Regions from separate parts of the Lichenicola sp. genome, predicted to be linked through region 2. Evidence: riboswitches for the same ligand, from Rfam matches in the RefSeq annotation. Region 2 holds a riboswitch; the other holds the start of a gene.

Region 1 (8,199 bases), 1.9 Mb from region 2:
CCGGAAAGCCGCTCGGGCAGTCCGCGCAGCGTGCGCAGGTTCTCGGTCACGTCCTCACCGGTGGTGCCGTCGCCGCGCGTGGCGCCGCCGATGAAGCGTCCGTCCTGGTAGGTCAGGCTGATCGACAGTCCGTCGATCTTCGGCTCGGCAACGAAGCGCAGCCTGGTATCGGCTTCGTCCTTGAGGCCCAGGAAGCGCCGGGCGCGGGCAGCGAAGGCCTCGAATTCCGCCCGGTCGAACACGTTGTCGAGCGACAGCATCGGCACCAGATGGGCGTGCTTGGCGAAGCCGCCCTCGGGTGCGGCACCCACCCTGGCGGACGGCGTGTCCGCCCGGACCAGGTCCGGGAAGCGTCGCTCGATCGCCTCGTTTCGACGCACCAGCGCATCGTATTCGGCATCGTCGACTTCCGGTGCGTCGCCGCCATGGTAGGCGCGACCAAGCCGGGCCAGCAGGGCGGCGAGGCGGGCCAGTTCTGCCGCAGCCTCGGTCTCGTTGAGCTCGTCCGGCCCAATCGAAGCCGGATCGCGGGCATCCGGGGTAGCCGCCTTGCGCGCCATCAGGCGATCCCGAGCAGGCTGTCGGCGGCCTTGCGCGCGGCCTCGGTAATGGTCTCGCCGGCCAGCATGCGGGCGATCTCCTCCCGTCGTGCTTGGCCGTCGAGCGGCTCGGCGCGAGTCTCGGTGCGCTCGCGGGTGACCGACTTGGCGATCCGCAGATGGTTGTCGCCGCGCGCCGCGACCTGCGGGCTGTGCGTCACCACCAGTACCTGCACGTCATCCGCCACACGCGCCAGCCGCTCGCCGATCGAGGCCGCGGTGGCGCCGCCGACCCCGGAATCGACCTCGTCGAACACCAGCGTCGGGATCAGCGAACGGCCGGCCAGCACCACCTTGAGCGCCAGCATCAGCCGTGACAGCTCGCCACCGGACGCGACGCGCGCCAGCGGACCGGGCGGCTGCCCGGGATTGGCGGCGATCAGGAAGGCGGCCTGCTCCATGCCGCGGGCGGTCCAGGTCTCGGGCGCCAGCGGCTCGAGCGACACGATGAAGCGCGCGCGCTCCAGCCGCAGCGGCTTGAGCTCGGCCATCACCGCGGTCTCCAGCCGCTTCGAGGCCGTCCCACGTGCGGCGGTCAGTGCCGCACCCTCGGTCTCGAATGCCGCGCGCGCTTCCGCGACCGCCCGTTCCAGCGCCTCGATCCGAGCGTTGCCGGTCTCCAGCGCTTCCAGCCGAGAGCGCAGGGTCGTCAGCAGGCCGGGCAATTCCACCACCGCAACGCCATGCTTGCGCGCACTCGCCCGCAGCGCGAACAGCCGTTCCTCGGTCTGCTCGAGGAGCCTGGGGTCGGCCTCCTGGTCGGCGCTCAGCCTGGACAGCAGGCCCTCCGCATCGGCGAGCGCCGATTCCGCCTGGTCGAGGGCGTCGAGTGCGGCCTGTGCACGTGCCTGGGCGGTGTCGGGATGGGCCGGCTTGCTCGTGCCGGCCGATGGATCCGCCGTGCCGGCCGGAAGCAGCCTTTGCAGCGCGCGGCTGGCGGCACGCAATGCGGCGGCCGGACCACCACTGCGACGATCCCGCGGCGTCAGCTCGGCCAGGGCGGCGGCGATCGCCTCGGCGCGACGCTCACCCTGCTGCAACCCCTGGCGCGTGGCGGCGAGCTGGTTCTCCTCGTCCTCCTGCGGCGACAGGGTGGCGAGGTCCTGCACCGACTGCCGCAGCCAGTCCTCCTCGCGCGCCGCTTCCTCGATGCGGTGGCGCGCCTGGGCGAGCTCGGTGCGGGCGAGGCTCCAGGCGCGATGCCGACCGGCCACCGCCTGGCGCAGCGCCGGTTTCACCCCGAAGGCGTCGAGCAGCTCGAGATGGGTCGCCTGGTCGGCCAACCCCATCTGCTCGTGCTGGCCCTGGATCTCGACCAGCAGCGCGCCGGCCCGCCGGAGCAACGCCACGCCCACCGGCTGGTCGTTCACGTAGGCGCGCGAGCGGCCGTCTCGGGTGACGATCCGGCGTAGCACGATCGGCTCGCCCGGCTCATGGCCGATGCCCTGCTCGCCCAGGAGGTCGTGCAGCGGATGATCCGGCGCCATGTCGAAGCAGGCGGTCACGCTGGCCTGCTCGGCACCGGCGCGCACCAGCCCGGTGGCGGCTCGCTCGCCGAGCGCCAGCCCGAGGCTGTCGAGCAGGATCGACTTGCCGGCACCGGTCTCGCCGGTCAGCACCGTGAGGCCCTTGTGCAGCAGCAGATCCAGCTTCTCGATCAGCACCACGTCGCGGATCGAGAGTTGGGTCAGCATGGCGGAGAGATGGTCGTCCCGGCGGTCAGATCGAGGGGGCCAGCCGAGCGATCGTCAGAAGACGCGGTCGAAGAAGCCACGGTGCGGCGCGGCGGGCAGGCTGGCCGGCTGGCCCGGTGCGCTGACCGACGCGTCGAGAGCTCCGGCGTTGCGCAGGTCGGCGTAGCTGGCCTGGTACCAGACGCTGCCCGGGTAGTTGTAGCCGAGCACGGAAGCGGTCTTGCGCGCCTGGTCGGTGAGGCCGAGCTTCAGGTAGATCTCGACCAGCCGTTCCAATGCCTCGGCGGCGTGGTTGGTGGTCTGGAAATCCTGCACGACGCGCTGGTAGCGGTTGATCGCCGACTCGTAATAATGCTGCTGCTCATAATACCGGCCCACGAGCATCTCCTTGCCGGCGAGATGATCGCGGCAGAGGTCGATCTTGAGGCGGGCATCGCGGGCGTAGGCGGTGTCGGGGAAGCGGGTCACCACGTCCTGCAGCGCGTTCATCGCCTGCACGGTGCCCTGCTGGTCGCGCTGGATGTCGGCGATCTGCTCGTAATAGCACAACGCGCGCAGGTAGTACGCGTAGGCCGCGTCGCCGCTGGTCGGATGCAGCTGCAGGAAGCGGTCGACCTGCGACACGGCGTCGGAATACTGGTCCTGCAGGTAGTACGCGTAGCCCTCCATGAGCTGCGCGTTCGCGGTGTAGCCCGAGTACGGGAAGTTCTGCTGGATGTTCTCGAACTGGGTCACGGCGAGCTTGTAGCGGCCGCCATGCAGCGCATCGATGCCGTTGTTGTACAGCGCCTCCGGGGTCTGCGGCACGTTCTCGGCGTGCGGAGCCGGCTTGGAGTCGGAGAACGGGTTCAGGCTATCCAGCGTGCTGCAGCCGCCCAGCAGGGAGAACAGCAGCGGGATCGAGACCAGCCGGGAGACATGCAACGTGTGGGACGACATAGACCTGCCGGCGCTATAGTGGGGGACCGCCTTATATCACGCGGCCGATCCGGGAGAAGCCGTTCCCGGCAGCCTGGTGTCAAGCCGCCGCCTGCTCGAGGTGAGCGGAGCCGGACAGGCGCCAGGCGCTGCGATCGGCCAGAAGCGCCCGCAGCAGCCGGTTGTTGAGCCCGTGACCCGAGCAATGGCCGATGAAGACCCCGCGCAACGGATGCCCGGCCAAAGCCAGGTCGCCGATCGCGTCCAGCATCTTGTGGCGCACGAATTCGTCCGGCCGACGCAATCCGGCCGGGTTGAGCACGCTCCCGCCATCGACCACGACGGCGTTGTCCAGGCTGCCACCGCGAGCCAACCCGGCCTGTCGCAACGCCTCAATCTCGCTCCGCAGGGTGAAGGTGCGGCAGTCGGCGAGTTCGTTACGGAAGCCCTGCTCGCTGAGCCGCATGGTGTAGGCCTGGCAGCCGATCGCCGGGGCCTCGAAGGCGATCGACAACGACAGTGACAGCCCGGCGCCGTGTGATGGCCGCAACTCGGCGAATGCCCCTTCGTGCTCGACACGGACGGACTTGAGCACTTCGATCACGCCACGCGGCGCGGACTGCTCGACCCGGCCTGCGCAATCGATCAGGAACACGAACGGCGCGCTGCTGCCGTCCAGCACCGGCACTTCCGGGCCATCCAGCTCGACCAGCACATTGTCGATCCCGCAGGCGGAAAGCGCTGCCATGAGATGCTCGACCGTCGCGACGCGCGCCTCCGGGCAAGAACCAGGCGCGACGACGGTGCAGAGGCGCGTATCGATCACGGAGTCGTAGCCGGCCGGAAACGTCTGACCAAGGTCGGTGCGGCAGAACAAGACGCCAGCATCCTCGGCCGCCGGGCGAAGGGTGAGCGTCACCGGCTGGCCGGAGTGGAGCCCGACCCCGGTGCAGGAGATCGCGTTGCCGAGCGTGTGCTGCCGGGCAGCCCTGGAGCGGAGCGGGAAGCTCGAGACAACCGGGCCCGCATCGATCTCTGACAGGTATTCCGGCTCACGGACGATTTCGCCGACCAGACCGGAGGACATGCCATCCATTGATTAACCCCTGTAGCGCGCCGGTGTGAGACGCTCGAAAAGCAACGATGTCCCAACGATGGCTCTAGGCGGTTTGCCGCATCGGCCGCCAGTCAATCATTATTGCCGAGTATTTCGACGCAAACCATTGATTTTGAATGATGATTCTGACGGCGGCCGCGGATTTCGCGCTCCTGATCCGGATCAGAGGCTGCCGGAGAGCTCGATGCTGTCCAATCCCTTGTAGCGGTAGATCACGATCGAACCGACCCAGGCGGCGATGAAGACGCCGATGATGATGAAGCCGAGACCGTTGAAATTCTCGTTCAGGGAGCCGACCGCGTTCCAGAACCAGCCGGTCAGGCTGAGCTGGTCGCCGATCAGTCCGAGCGCCTCGATGCCGCCGATCAGGATCGCCACGATGACCGACACCAGGGTGATGGTGAGGTTGTAGTACAGCTTCCGGATCGGCTTGATGAAGGCCCAGTTATAGGCGCCCAGCATCAGCACGCCGTCGGTGGTGTCGATCAGCGACATGCCGGCGGCGAACAGCGCCGGGAACACCATGATCGACCAGATCGACACGCCCTGTGCAGCCTGCGTTGCGGAGATGCCCAGCAGCGCCACCTCGGTCGCGGTGTCGAAGCCGAGGCCGAACAGGACACCCAGCGGATACATGTGCCAGCTGGTGGTCACCAGCCTGAAGAGCGGGCGGAACAGCCGCGCCAGCACGCCGCGATTGTTGAGCAGGAGGTCGAAATCCTCATCCACGTAGCGGCCGCCGGCCCGGACATGGCGATAGGTGCGCCACACCGACCGCAGGATGACCAGGTTGGCGGCGGCGATCACGAACAGGAACAGCGCCGAAACGAGGGTGCCGACGACGCCGCCGACGCTCTTGAACTGCTGCAGGTGGCTGCTCATCAGCGTCGCGGTGGCGGCCACCCCGGCGGCCGCCAGGACCACCACCGTCGAGTGGCCCATGGCGAAAAAGAATCCGACGCTGACCGGCCGCTTGCCCTCCTGCATCAGCTTGCGGGTGACGTTGTCGATCGCCGCGATGTGGTCGGCATCGACGGCATGCCGGAGCCCGAAGCCATAGGCCAGCAGCGCCGTGCCGAGCATCAACGGGTGCTGGCGGAACACGATCAGCGCCCACAGCCAGGCCGCGACGTTGGCGGTGATGAGGAGGCTGTAGATCCCGATCAGGGGCACGCGCAGGCTGTGCGCGCGCTCGTCGAAGATGCGTCCGAGGAATGCCGGCATCGTCTGCTCCAGCCTCCGATGCACCCCGCCCGGCGGCGATCGATCGTCCGACGACGGCAGGTCTCCTGGCTCGCGGCTCGAGCATTGCCGGTCCTGCCTTCCCGAACCCCGGCCGGGGCTCAGTGGCCTGTCACATCGCGTCAAGCGGGGTGGCAGACGGACCGGAAACTTGCCGCTGACAGTTGCGGGGGCAGCCGCCGACTTGCCTCCGGACGATCTGTCCAGCCAAGGCGCACGGCGTTCCCTTTTCACCCGCTCGCACGGGACCATCGACCGGTCACGCTTGACCCATCCGGCCCCGACCGGCAAGCGGATTTAGCGTGAACGCCCGGTTGTCGCAGCCTGGTCCGGGCGCGCGGCTTCGCAGCCAGGCTGTCGTATCAGGCGGCGCGCACAGCCTGCGTGAAGTGCCCGATGGTCGCCGCAAGGGAGGCCGCACGGAGCCTCATGTCGCTGGCGGATGCGAGCACCTGGCTGGCTGCCGCACCGGTTGCGGAGGCGGCCTGATCGACGTCGGTCACGGCGGTGCTGACGATCGCGGTATCCCGCGCGGCGGTCTGGATGGTGCCGGCGATCTCGTGTGCCGCAGCGCTCTGCTCCTCGACGGCGAGGGTCATCGAGCTCGAGATGCTGCTGACCTCCTCGACCACGAGCCCGATGCTGGCGATCGCCGCGACGGCCTCCTGGGTGGCCTTCTGGATGCGCTCGATATGCTTGCCGACATCTGCGGTCGCCGAGGTGGTGCTGTTGGCCAGCAGCTTCACTTCGCCTGCAACCACCGCGAAGCCCTTGCCCGCTTCGCCGGCCCGGGCGGCTTCGATGGTCGCGTTCAACGCCAGCAGCTTGGTCTGCGAGGCGATGCCGTCGACCACCCTCACCACGACGCCGATCGCGTCGGCCGCCTCGGCCAGGGAGTGCACGATGGTGTCGGTGCGCCGGACATCCTCGGCTGCGGCTCCAGCAGCCTTCGCGGTCATTCGGGTCTGTCGCGAGAGCTCACTCGTTGACGCACTCAGTTGCTCAGCCGCCGCGGCGACCGTCCGGGCTCCCAGCGAGGCGCTGTCGGCGGAACGCGCGACCAATCGGGTCTGACCGCTCGTGCGTTCCGCGGACAACGTCATCGACGTCGCCGCCGCTTCGAGCTCGCCGGATGCTGCGGCCAGCACGGACGTCATGTCGGCAGCCTCGGTCTCGAAGCTCTGGATGAGCTGCTCGAGACCAGCCGCTCGACACGCCTTGGCCTCTCGGTCGGCAAGCTCGGCTGTCGCCAGAGCATCGGCCTCGAGCATGTTGTTCCTGAACACCTGCACGGCCCGGGCCATGCTGCCCACTTCGTCGCGTCGCCCGAGCCCGCCGACAATCGCCGTGAGATCGCGCTCTGCCAGCCTGCGCATGGTTTCGGTCAGGGCGCGCAACGGCCCGACGACGCCGCGCTGGACGACCACGAGCACATAGGCAACCGCGGCCATGAACAACGTGAGGGCGATCCCTGCGCTGGACAGCTCCGTCCGGCGGAAGCCGGCGATCCGCGCCTTCAGCAGATGCTCGACCTCGACGGCAGTGGCGGCACTCGCCGTCGTCACCGCCTCCAGCGCCGGCAGCGTGACGAGAGGGGCTCCGGCGAGACCGGCATGGTCACCGAGTGACGTCAGGAATACCGTCGATGTCGCGACCACGTCTGCAATCGTGGGTCGCATGACAGGGTCGACCGTCTTGTCCGGGTTGCCGACTGCAGCGCTCTCGAGATCGCCGGTCAAGGCGTCGAGGATCGGCCGGAGCGATCCGGTCTGCACGCCGATATCCACCTTGCTGTCGACTGCGTCCTGGTGGCCGGCATGGCTCGTGACGGCGTTCGCCACGGAGGCGATACCGGCAACGATGCTCGGCAACTTCACCGTCAGGATGTCCTGGCTGTAGAAGCTGTCGAGGTCGGGATCCAGGGTCAGGTTGGAGCCGTCGGCGGCCTTGCCGATCAGATCCGCCGCCGCTTGGACTGCAGCACCCCGATCCGTTCCGGCGAGCGCCTTCAGAAGTGCTGCGGTGGATGCGGCCGTGCCCAATCCCGCACCACGCGCAGTCTCGTTGGCACTCGCCTGCGGGGCCAGTCCGTTCATGTCCGCATCACGGACCAGCGCATCCTGCAAGGCGCGAACGTCACCGACGAAGCGGACGCCGGCGATCTCCTTGCGGGCGAATGCGATGCTGGTCTGACGGTCGGAGAGCGTCTGGTAGCCGAGATAGCCGATCGGCAGCAGGAACAGGGCATAGGCGATCGCCAGCTTGGCAGAGATGCTGAGATCAAGACGCGGTCGGGTGGCACCGGACGCAGCCCGGCCGATCGTTCGGTGGTCGCTGGACGCCGGCATGTTCCCGTTAATCCCGTCAGGAAATGATCACCCGTCCACCATGCGCCTGAAGTCTTAAGCAATCGTTTCCGCGGCGGCGGATGCGAAGAGGGCTCCGGAGCATGTGCTGCCCCGGAGCCCTGTAATCCCCGATCGGCGCGGCCGGGATCGTCCCGGCCGGCGGCTCAGCTGGACTGGCGGCGCAGGAAGGCCGGAATGTCGAGCCCGACTTCCTCACCGGCGGCCGGACGCACCGTGGCCGACGGGGTCGCTTCGGTCACGGTCGGCTCGGACCGCGTCGG
Region 2 (8,199 bases):
CTGCGAGGTGCTGCTGGCCATCGACCGCGCGGTGGCTTCCATGCCGGCCGACGCGGAGGTGAGGATCGAGACGCTGCCGCTGACCTGGGTCTCGAACTGGCCGACGAGCATCTCGAGCGTGTCGGCCCGCTTCTGGCGCGCGGCGCCGTCGATTTCCTTCTCGGCGGACAGGCGATCAGCAACGATCATGTTGTCCTTGAAGGCCTGGACGCAGTCTGCCATCTCGCCAACCTCGTCGGTGCGGCCGCGTGCCGGGATCTCGACCGTCATGTTGCGCTCGACAAGCTGACGCATGGCCTGCGTCATGTGTCCGATCGGATTGGCGATCTGTCTGATGAGAAACAGGCTGGCGAGCAGCGCGGTCACGATCGCGAAGACGATGAAGCCCGCCACGTAGAGCCGCCCGGTGGCGCAGATCGTGCTCGCCTTGGCGGCCGCGCCGCCAGCCTCGTCGGTATTGAAGGTCAGGATGGCGCGCAATGCCGTATCAGCCTTCGTCGCGACCGGTCTCATCGAAACGAAAAGCGCCTTTGCCTCGACGAGCTTGCCGGCGGCGACCATGTCCTGGAGCTGGCCGGCCTGCTGGAAATACCCGTCGGCCGATGCCTTGACCGCGTCGTAGAGAGCGGTTTCCTCGCCAGGGTCGACCATCGGCGCATAGAGCGCTTCACTCGCGCGATACGCCGCGTTGAGATCCCTGAGGCCCTCAACATCTGCCGAGTTCGCGCTCTTGTCGTCCGCGTCCAGCAGGAAGCGCGCGGTGCCGCCGCGATAGCTGGCAAAGCCGGCGCGCATGTCGGACAGCGCGAAGACGCTCGGCATGGCATTGTGGGCGACATCAGTGATCGTCGTGTCGACCGACGACAGGCGCTGCAGGGCCGTGGCGCCCAACCCCGCCAGCAATGCCAGGACGATGCCGAACGACACGAAGATCTTGGTGCGGATACGCAAGTTTTGGAGTCTGCTCACGACCGACACTGCTCATCTCCGGGATCAATCTCGGTAGAGCATACGGGCCGACAAGCGAAGACATCGTTAACGCAAGGGCCTCGTTCAGCGGACGGTTCGCGTCGGGACCGGCGCGTTGCACAGGTCGACGCCGCCAGCGGGCCTGACAAAGAACCGGTCGCGGCGGTTGGCGCGCGCATCGAGATAGCTGTCGAAGCTTGGTGTGTCGGTGCGCATCGTTTCGATCACCGGACGGTCTGCCTGTGCCATGTCGCTGGCGACCCGGATGCTGCGGATCGGGATCCGCTGGCCGGCCTCGGCGTAGAATCCGAGATCGGCCGTCCCGCGTGGCAATGCGCCGAGCACCGGCATGCCGTCGACGACGCGTCCGACGAGGGCGATATTGCGGTCGAGCTGGCGCGGCGCCTGGCCGTTCACCGCATACAGCTCGCTGCCGTCGCCGGTGTCGGGCGGCATGTCGCGGCCGACGCCGACCATGCCGTAGCAGTGCGCCAGCCAGATCCGCGAGCCGTCACCCGCCGTTGGCCAGCCCTGCACGAACCCCACTTTAGGTGCGTAGGCGTCCGCATCGGCCCCCTGGAGCGAGAGCGGCCGCATCGCCATCCCGCTCGCGTCGCGGTCATATTCGGCAGGCGGATGTGCTGCCACCCCGGGCGGCAAGGGCTGGCCTTCCGGCATCCTGGCCCACTGCACCACGTAGTTGTCCTGGACCCGCACGATGGCAGCCCCGTCCCACCATTTCGCCCGGGCCAGGGCGCGGATGTTGGCCACATGGGCCGGCGCGAAATCCGGTGCGAGCTGGATCACGATCCGCTGCCCGGTGCCGAGCTGCATCACCAGGAGGTCGTCCGCGGCCACCGGCTGCCAGGCGGCCTCCGGGGCGGCCGCGACGATCTGGGCGGGCGTGAGTGGCGCCGGAGCGGCGGCGGCGAGCAGCAGTGCCGCGGCCAACGGAAGCAGGCTGCCGCGCAGACCCATGATCGTTCCTCGCACAGGGGCCCCCTCGGACGCCGTCGGATGGTCGGGAGATGGCCGCCGTCGGAACCTTTCGGCCCGCCGACTCCTCTTACCGGCAGTGGATATGAGGGAGCCTACACATGGATCAGGATCAGATCGACAAGCTGTGGGAGATGATGAAGTCGACCAAGTTCGCCATGCTGACCACCGAGGATGGCGACGATCTGCGCGCCCGGCCGATGGCGGCGAGCCAGGACTCGTTCGACGGCACGCTGTGGTTCTTCACCAGCGCCAGCTCGCACAAGGTGGATGAGGTCGGCAGCGATCACCGGGTCGGCGTGACCTACGCGGACCCCAAGCTCGCCAACTACGTCTCGATGTCCGGCAAGGCGACGCTGGTGCAGGACAGGGCGACAATCGACGCGCACTGGTCCGAGATCCTCACCACCTGGTTCCCGAACGGCAAGGACGATCCGGATGTGGCACTGCTGCGGATCGAGGTCACGAAAGCGGAATACTGGGACGCGCCGAACTCCAAGATGGTGCACGCCTACGGCTACCTGAAGGCCAAGCTGACCGGCACACCGCCGGCCGGTGGCGAGAACAAGAAGGTGAGCCTGGACTGATCAGCCCGCGCCCACCGAGGGCGGACCCGGCATCGCGTGGGTCGGGACGCCTTCAGGGGTGGCGGTTCTGGTTGCTCCAGGCGCCGGCCGCCAACCCGATCGCCAGGGCGCCGTAGCCCACCGCCATGGCGCGGCCTGACAGAACGGACTCCCAGCCCGGCGTGAGCGGCCTCGGCGTCAGGCCGTAATCGATCGCGGCGGCGAGTGCCGACATCGCTGCCGCGTCTCGCAGCATGGCCGGGAAGCTGCCTGGAGGGCGTGATCCGATCCAGCGCTCGAACAACACTGCCCAGAACATCGTCGCCGCATGATGCGTTGCGTATCCGACGACCGTGTGCGTGTAGTCGGCGCGCTTGACCGACGCAGCCTGCTCGCCGTTGCGCCAGTGGCTGGTGGCGTTGACCGGTTGCAGCATGCCCTTCTTGTCGATCCGAGCCATGACGGCGAGCGCGATGCTCGAAGTGACGCTCGCCACGGTGCCGGAGACCAGCGCCCGGCGCAGCGTTCCCGGACGGCGACGCGGAGGAGGCTTCATCCGGCCAGCAACTCGAGGGTCAGGCTGTCCGGCCTGCCCTCGAAATAGCGGTCCAGGACAGCCTGGAACGGGCTCGAACCAGGGTCGACCCCGGATTGCGCGGCTGTGAAAAGGGTCATCGAGGAGCGCAGCTTCATGTCGTCGGGGCTGCCCATGATGCGGTTGATCGACCGACCCTGCACCGCGTTGACCAGCTCGGTGCACCGGATCAGCCGGGCACCCAGCACCGGATGCGCGAGATAGGCGCGGGCGTCCTCGAGCGAGGCGAGCGCGTAGAGTTGTGCCATCGGGCTGTGGCCGAGTCCGGCCAGTTGCGGGAATACGAACCACATCCAGTGCGAGCGCTTCTCGCCGGCTCCAAGCTCCTCGAGCACCCGTTCGAATACCGGATCCTGGGCCTGGATGAAGCGGTCGAGATCGACTGGCTGTGCCATACTCCGGACGCTACATCGCCACCGCTCGCTGCAGGAAGAGCTGGCTCGCACGAGAACGGCCTGCACACGAGGCTTTGACGCGAGCGCGCCGCGACGCCTAGATTGCCGGCTGATGGTCCCTTCGAGAGAAGGGTGAATAGGGAAGACGGTGCGGGCTCCGGCCTCAATCCGTCGCTGCCCCCGCAACTGTAGGCGGTGAGCATTCCGTCGCCGAACCTGGCAAAGACAATGCCGGGTGACGCGCAGCACCACTGGGGATCGGGAACGATTGCCGGGAAGGTCGACGGGATGTGTGGGCATGTCCGAGTGATCGGACGTGTCCGGATCCGTGAGCCAGGAGACCTGCCATCGCGCGCGGCCCACAAGCCGCGGACCAAACCGTGTCGTCTGGCGGGGTGCCCGGGCGCAGCGATATCGCGTGTGATGTCGACCTCCGGGCAGCCGGGGGCGGTCAGTACCCCCTGCGCGTCCGGATGGTCCGGAGCCGCTGCTGCGTCGAGGGGTTGTCCGTGCCTGAATCCGTGGTTGCATCGAAGCCCGTGCTGCATGTGTGCGTCACCTGCCGCGCCGGCACCGAGAAGCTGGACGGTGTCCCGGTGCCGGGCCAGGTGCTGCATGACCGGCTGGTGGCGTTGCTGGAGGAGGCAGGGGCTGGCGACGCGCCGGTGCAGCTGCTGCCGGTGGAATGCCTGGCCGTCTGCAACGACGGCTGCTCCGCCGCGATCGCAATGCCGGACAAGTGGACCTACCTGCTCGGCCGCCTCACCCCGGACATGGCCGCCGACCTGCTTACTTTCGCCGGCTCCTACGCGACCTCGAAGACCGGCACGGTGATGCCGTCCCGCCGACCTGCGTCGCTGGCCAGCATGATCCTCGGGCGCGTCCCGCCGGCTCCCGATCACTCCCGCGTGGAGCAGGCGGCATGAGTGCCACCGCGCCCGGCCGGATCCCCGCGACCATCATCACCGGTTTCCTGGGGGCCGGGAAAACCACCCTGCTGCGACACGTGCTGGAGCATGCCGGCGGCCGGCGGATCGCGGTGATCGTCAACGAGTTCGGCGCCTTGGGGATCGACGGCGACACGCTCCGGGCCTGCGGCATCACCGGCTGCGACGACGAGGACATCGTCGAGCTGGCCAATGGCTGCCTGTGCTGCACCGTCGCCGACGACTTCCTGCCGACCATGGAAGCGCTCGTCAGCCGGCCCAATCCGCCCGAGCACATCGTCATCGAGACCTCCGGGCTGGCCTTGCCGAAGCCGCTGCTGAAGGCGTTCAACTGGCCGTCGATCCGCACCCGGCTGACCGTGGACGGGGTCATTGCCGTGGTGGACGCGCCGGCGGTGCATGCCGGGCGCTTTGCCGACGACCCCGCGGAAGTGGCCCGCCAGCGCGCCGCCGACCCGTCGCTGGATCACGACAATCCGCTGGCCGAGGTGTACGAGGACCAGCTGATGTCGGCGGACCTCGTGGTGCTGAACAAGACCGATCTGCTGACGGAGAGCGAGGTCGATGCGGTGGCGGCGGCGATCACCGGCAGCATCCCGCGCGCCGTGAAGCTCGTGCGCACGTCGGAGGGCCGGCTCGATCCGGCGGTGCTGCTGGGACTGGACTCGCGCGCCGAGGACGACCTGGCGGCCCGGCCGTCGCACCACGACGCCATGGACGGCGCCCACGAGCACGATGATTTCGAGAGCTTCGTGGTGCCGATCGGTCTGCAGGACAGCACCGACGCGCTGATCGCCCGGCTGGTCGCGGCCACCCACGCGCACGACATCCTGCGCATGAAGGGGTTCGCCGCAGTGGCCGGCAAGGCGATGCGGCTCGCCGTGCAGGGCGTCGGTACCCGCTTCCGGCGCCAGTTCGATCGGCCCTGGGGCGAGGCCGAGCCGCGCCAGGGCAGCATCGTGGTGATCGGCCGGCAGGGGCTCGACCGCGCCGCCATCGAGGCCACGATCAACGGCGCCGGATAGAAGCCGATGCACCTGCTGGTCCGCGAGATCCGCACGCTGGACGAGCAGGACCAGGCGGACGATCTCGCCCATGCGCCGGCGGACATCGTCTGCCTGTCGTTCTCCGACAGCGACCTGGCGACGCTGGCCGCAGCCTGGCAGCGCCTGCCGGACGACGCCGCACACCCGCGCCCGACGCTCCGGCTGGCCAATCTGGCGCGCCTGCGCCACCCGATGTCGGTGGACCTGTATGCCGAGGACACCATCGCCGGCTCGCGCTGCGTGCTGGTGCGGCTGCTCGGCGGGCTGGATTACTGGCGCTACGGGGCGGAGGAGTTGGCGGCGACCTGCCGGCGGCATGGCGTGCCGCTCGTCCTGGTGCCGGGCGACGTCCGCAACGACCCGCGGCTGGCCGAGCTCTCGACCGTGCCCACGGACATGGTGTCGCGCCTCGACGGATTTCTCGCCGAGGGTGGCCCGGACAACATCACCGCGGCGCTCAGGCTGCTGGCCCATCTTGCCGGGCGCGGTCCCGATGACGGCATGCACCCGGCGCCGGTGCCGACAGCCGGGATCCACCGCAGCGCGCCACTGGACGGCCGGCCGCGGGCGACGATCCTGTTCTATCGCTCACACCTGATGGCCGGCGACATCGCCCCGTTCCAGGCGCTGGCCGACGCGCTGGAGGCCCGGGGCCTGGCGCCGGAACTGATCTTTGCGGCCTCGCTGAAGGACCCCGCAGCGGCCGCTTTCGTTGCCGACCGGCTACGTTTGACCCGGCCGCGCGTGGTGCTGAACGCGACCTTCTTCTCCGCCCGCCACGAGACGGCCGGATCACCGCTGGATGCGGCCGATGCACCGGTGCTGCAGCTGGTGCAGGCGGTGGCCGGGGAAGTGGCCTGGCACTCGAGCCGGCGCGGGCTGTCGCAGACCGACCTCGCGATGCAGGTGGTGCTGCCAGAGCTCGATGGCCGGCTGCTGGCGTCGGCGATCTCGTTCAAGGTGGCCGAAAGTTCGGATCTGGCGGACCACGCGCAGGTGAAGAACCAGCCGCATGCCGGCGGGATCGCGCTGGCCGCGGATCGCGCCGCGGGGTGGGCGCGGCTGGCGGAAACACCCGCTTGCGAACGCCGGGTGGCGATCGTGCTCTCTGACTATCCGGCGATCGGCGGCCAGATCGCCCACGCCGTCGGCCTGGACAGCTTCGCCAGCCTGTCGTCGATCCTGACGCTGCTCCGCGAGGCCGGCTACGAGACCGACACGCCCCCGGACGCCGACGCGCTGACCCAGCTGCTCTGCCACGCGCCCGCCACGCCGTTCCTGAGCCTGGCCGAGTACGACATGCTGTTCGCGACGCTGCCGGCCACGATCCGCGACGCCACGCTCGCCGCCTGGGGCCCGCCCGACGCCGACCCCTCGGTGTGTGACGGGCAGTTCTCATTGCGCCACGCAAGGCTCGGCCGGCTGGTCCTGGCGGTGCAGCCGGACCGCGGCAGCCTGGCCGACCGCCGCACCAGCTACCACGACCCCGACACCCCCGCCCGGCACGGCTATCTCGCCTTCCATCTCTGGCTGCGGCACGAGTTGGACGTCCATGCCATGGTGCATCTCGGCACCCACGGCACGCTGGAATGGCTGCCCGGCAAGGCCACGGCACTGTCGGATGACTGCCTGCCGGTGGCGTTGCTGCGGGGGTTGCCGGTGATCTACCCGTTCATCGTCAACAACCCGGGCGAGGCGGCGGCGGCCAAGCGTCGGCTCGGTGCGGTGACGATCGGCCATCTGACGCCGCCGATCGCCAGTGCCGGCTCGCATGGCGCCGCACTCGAGCTGGAGCGGCTGATCGACGATTACGCCGCCGCCGACGGGCTCGATCGCCGGCGCGGCGAGATCCTGCGCGGCGAGATCCTCGACCGCGCAGGCAGCACCGGACTGCTGGCGGAAAGCGGCGCCAACCCCGGCGACGACGATGCCGACACCCTGGCGCGGCTGGACGCATACCTCTGTGACGTGAAGGAGCTGCAGATCCGCGACGGGCTGCACGTGTTCGGCAAGCCGCCACGCCATGCGCAGGCGCTGCTCGACGGGATGTGCCGCACGTTGCCCGACGCCGATCCGGCGGTGCTGGCGGCCGCACTCGGGGCCAGTCCGGCGGCCGAGTCGAAGGCGCTGCTGGACGCGCTGGATGGCCGGTTCATTCAGCCCGGCCCGGCCGGCGCCCCGACCCGTGGCCGTGCCGACGTGCTGCCGACGGGCCGCAACCTGTTTAGCGTCGATCCGCGGGCGATCCCGACCCGGGCGGCCGTGGTGCTGGCGGAGAAGGCGGCGGCGGCGTTGCTCGACCGGCACCGGCAGGACGAGGGCGACTGGCTGCGGCGCGTGGTGATCGATCTGTGGGGCTCCACCAGCCTGCGCACCGGCGGCGAGGATCTCGCATTGGCGCTGCTGCTGATGGGGGTGCGCCCGACCTGGGACATCGGATCCGGTCGTGTGTCGGGGTTCGAGATCGTGCCTCTGGCGGTGCTGGACCGGCCACGGGTGGATGTGACGCTGCGGATCTCCGGCTTCTTCCGTGACGCGTTCCCGGCCCAGATCGCGCTGTTCGACCAGGCGGTGGGTGCGGTGGCCGCCCGCGAGGAGGATGCGGCCTGGAACCCGCTGGCGGTGGCACATGGCGAGCCGGCGCCATCGCGGATCTTTGGCCCGGCGCCTGGAAGCTATGGCACC

The links. A riboswitch is a leader RNA that binds a small molecule or an ion and turns the genes downstream of it on or off. The one in region 2 is predicted to bind cobalamin.
Region 1: linked by a shared signal. The riboswitch ahead of ACOEQ2_RS13405 (HoxN/HupN/NixA family nickel/cobalt transporter) and the one ahead of ACOEQ2_RS03550 (DUF1636 family protein) in region 2 are both predicted to bind cobalamin.

The regions. Positions count from the first base shown of each region.
Region 1 covers NZ_OZ240671.1:2,951,600-2,959,798, forward strand. Annotated here, with positions in the region: gene ligA (NAD-dependent DNA ligase LigA) at 1-560, opposite strand, end outside; gene recN (DNA repair protein RecN) at 560-2,293, opposite strand; gene ACOEQ2_RS13395 (outer membrane protein assembly factor BamD) at 2,348-3,232, opposite strand; gene lpxC (UDP-3-O-acyl-N-acetylglucosamine deacetylase) at 3,312-4,307, opposite strand; gene ACOEQ2_RS13405 (HoxN/HupN/NixA family nickel/cobalt transporter) at 4,491-5,552, opposite strand; cobalamin riboswitch at 5,590-5,838, opposite strand; gene ACOEQ2_RS13410 (methyl-accepting chemotaxis protein) at 5,933-7,918, opposite strand; gene ftsZ (cell division protein FtsZ) at 8,083-8,199, opposite strand, start outside.
Region 2 covers NZ_OZ240671.1:723,080-731,278, forward strand. Annotated here, with positions in the region: gene ACOEQ2_RS03525 (methyl-accepting chemotaxis protein) at 1-969, opposite strand, end outside; gene ACOEQ2_RS03530 (peptidylprolyl isomerase) at 1,054-1,947, opposite strand; gene ACOEQ2_RS03535 (pyridoxamine 5'-phosphate oxidase family protein) at 2,067-2,552, shown strand; gene ACOEQ2_RS03540 (hypothetical protein) at 2,605-3,087, opposite strand; gene ACOEQ2_RS03545 (DUF1810 domain-containing protein) at 3,084-3,521, opposite strand; cobalamin riboswitch at 3,618-3,886, shown strand; gene ACOEQ2_RS03550 (DUF1636 family protein) at 4,031-4,447, shown strand; gene cobW (cobalamin biosynthesis protein CobW) at 4,444-5,493, shown strand; gene cobN (cobaltochelatase subunit CobN) at 5,500-8,199, shown strand, end outside.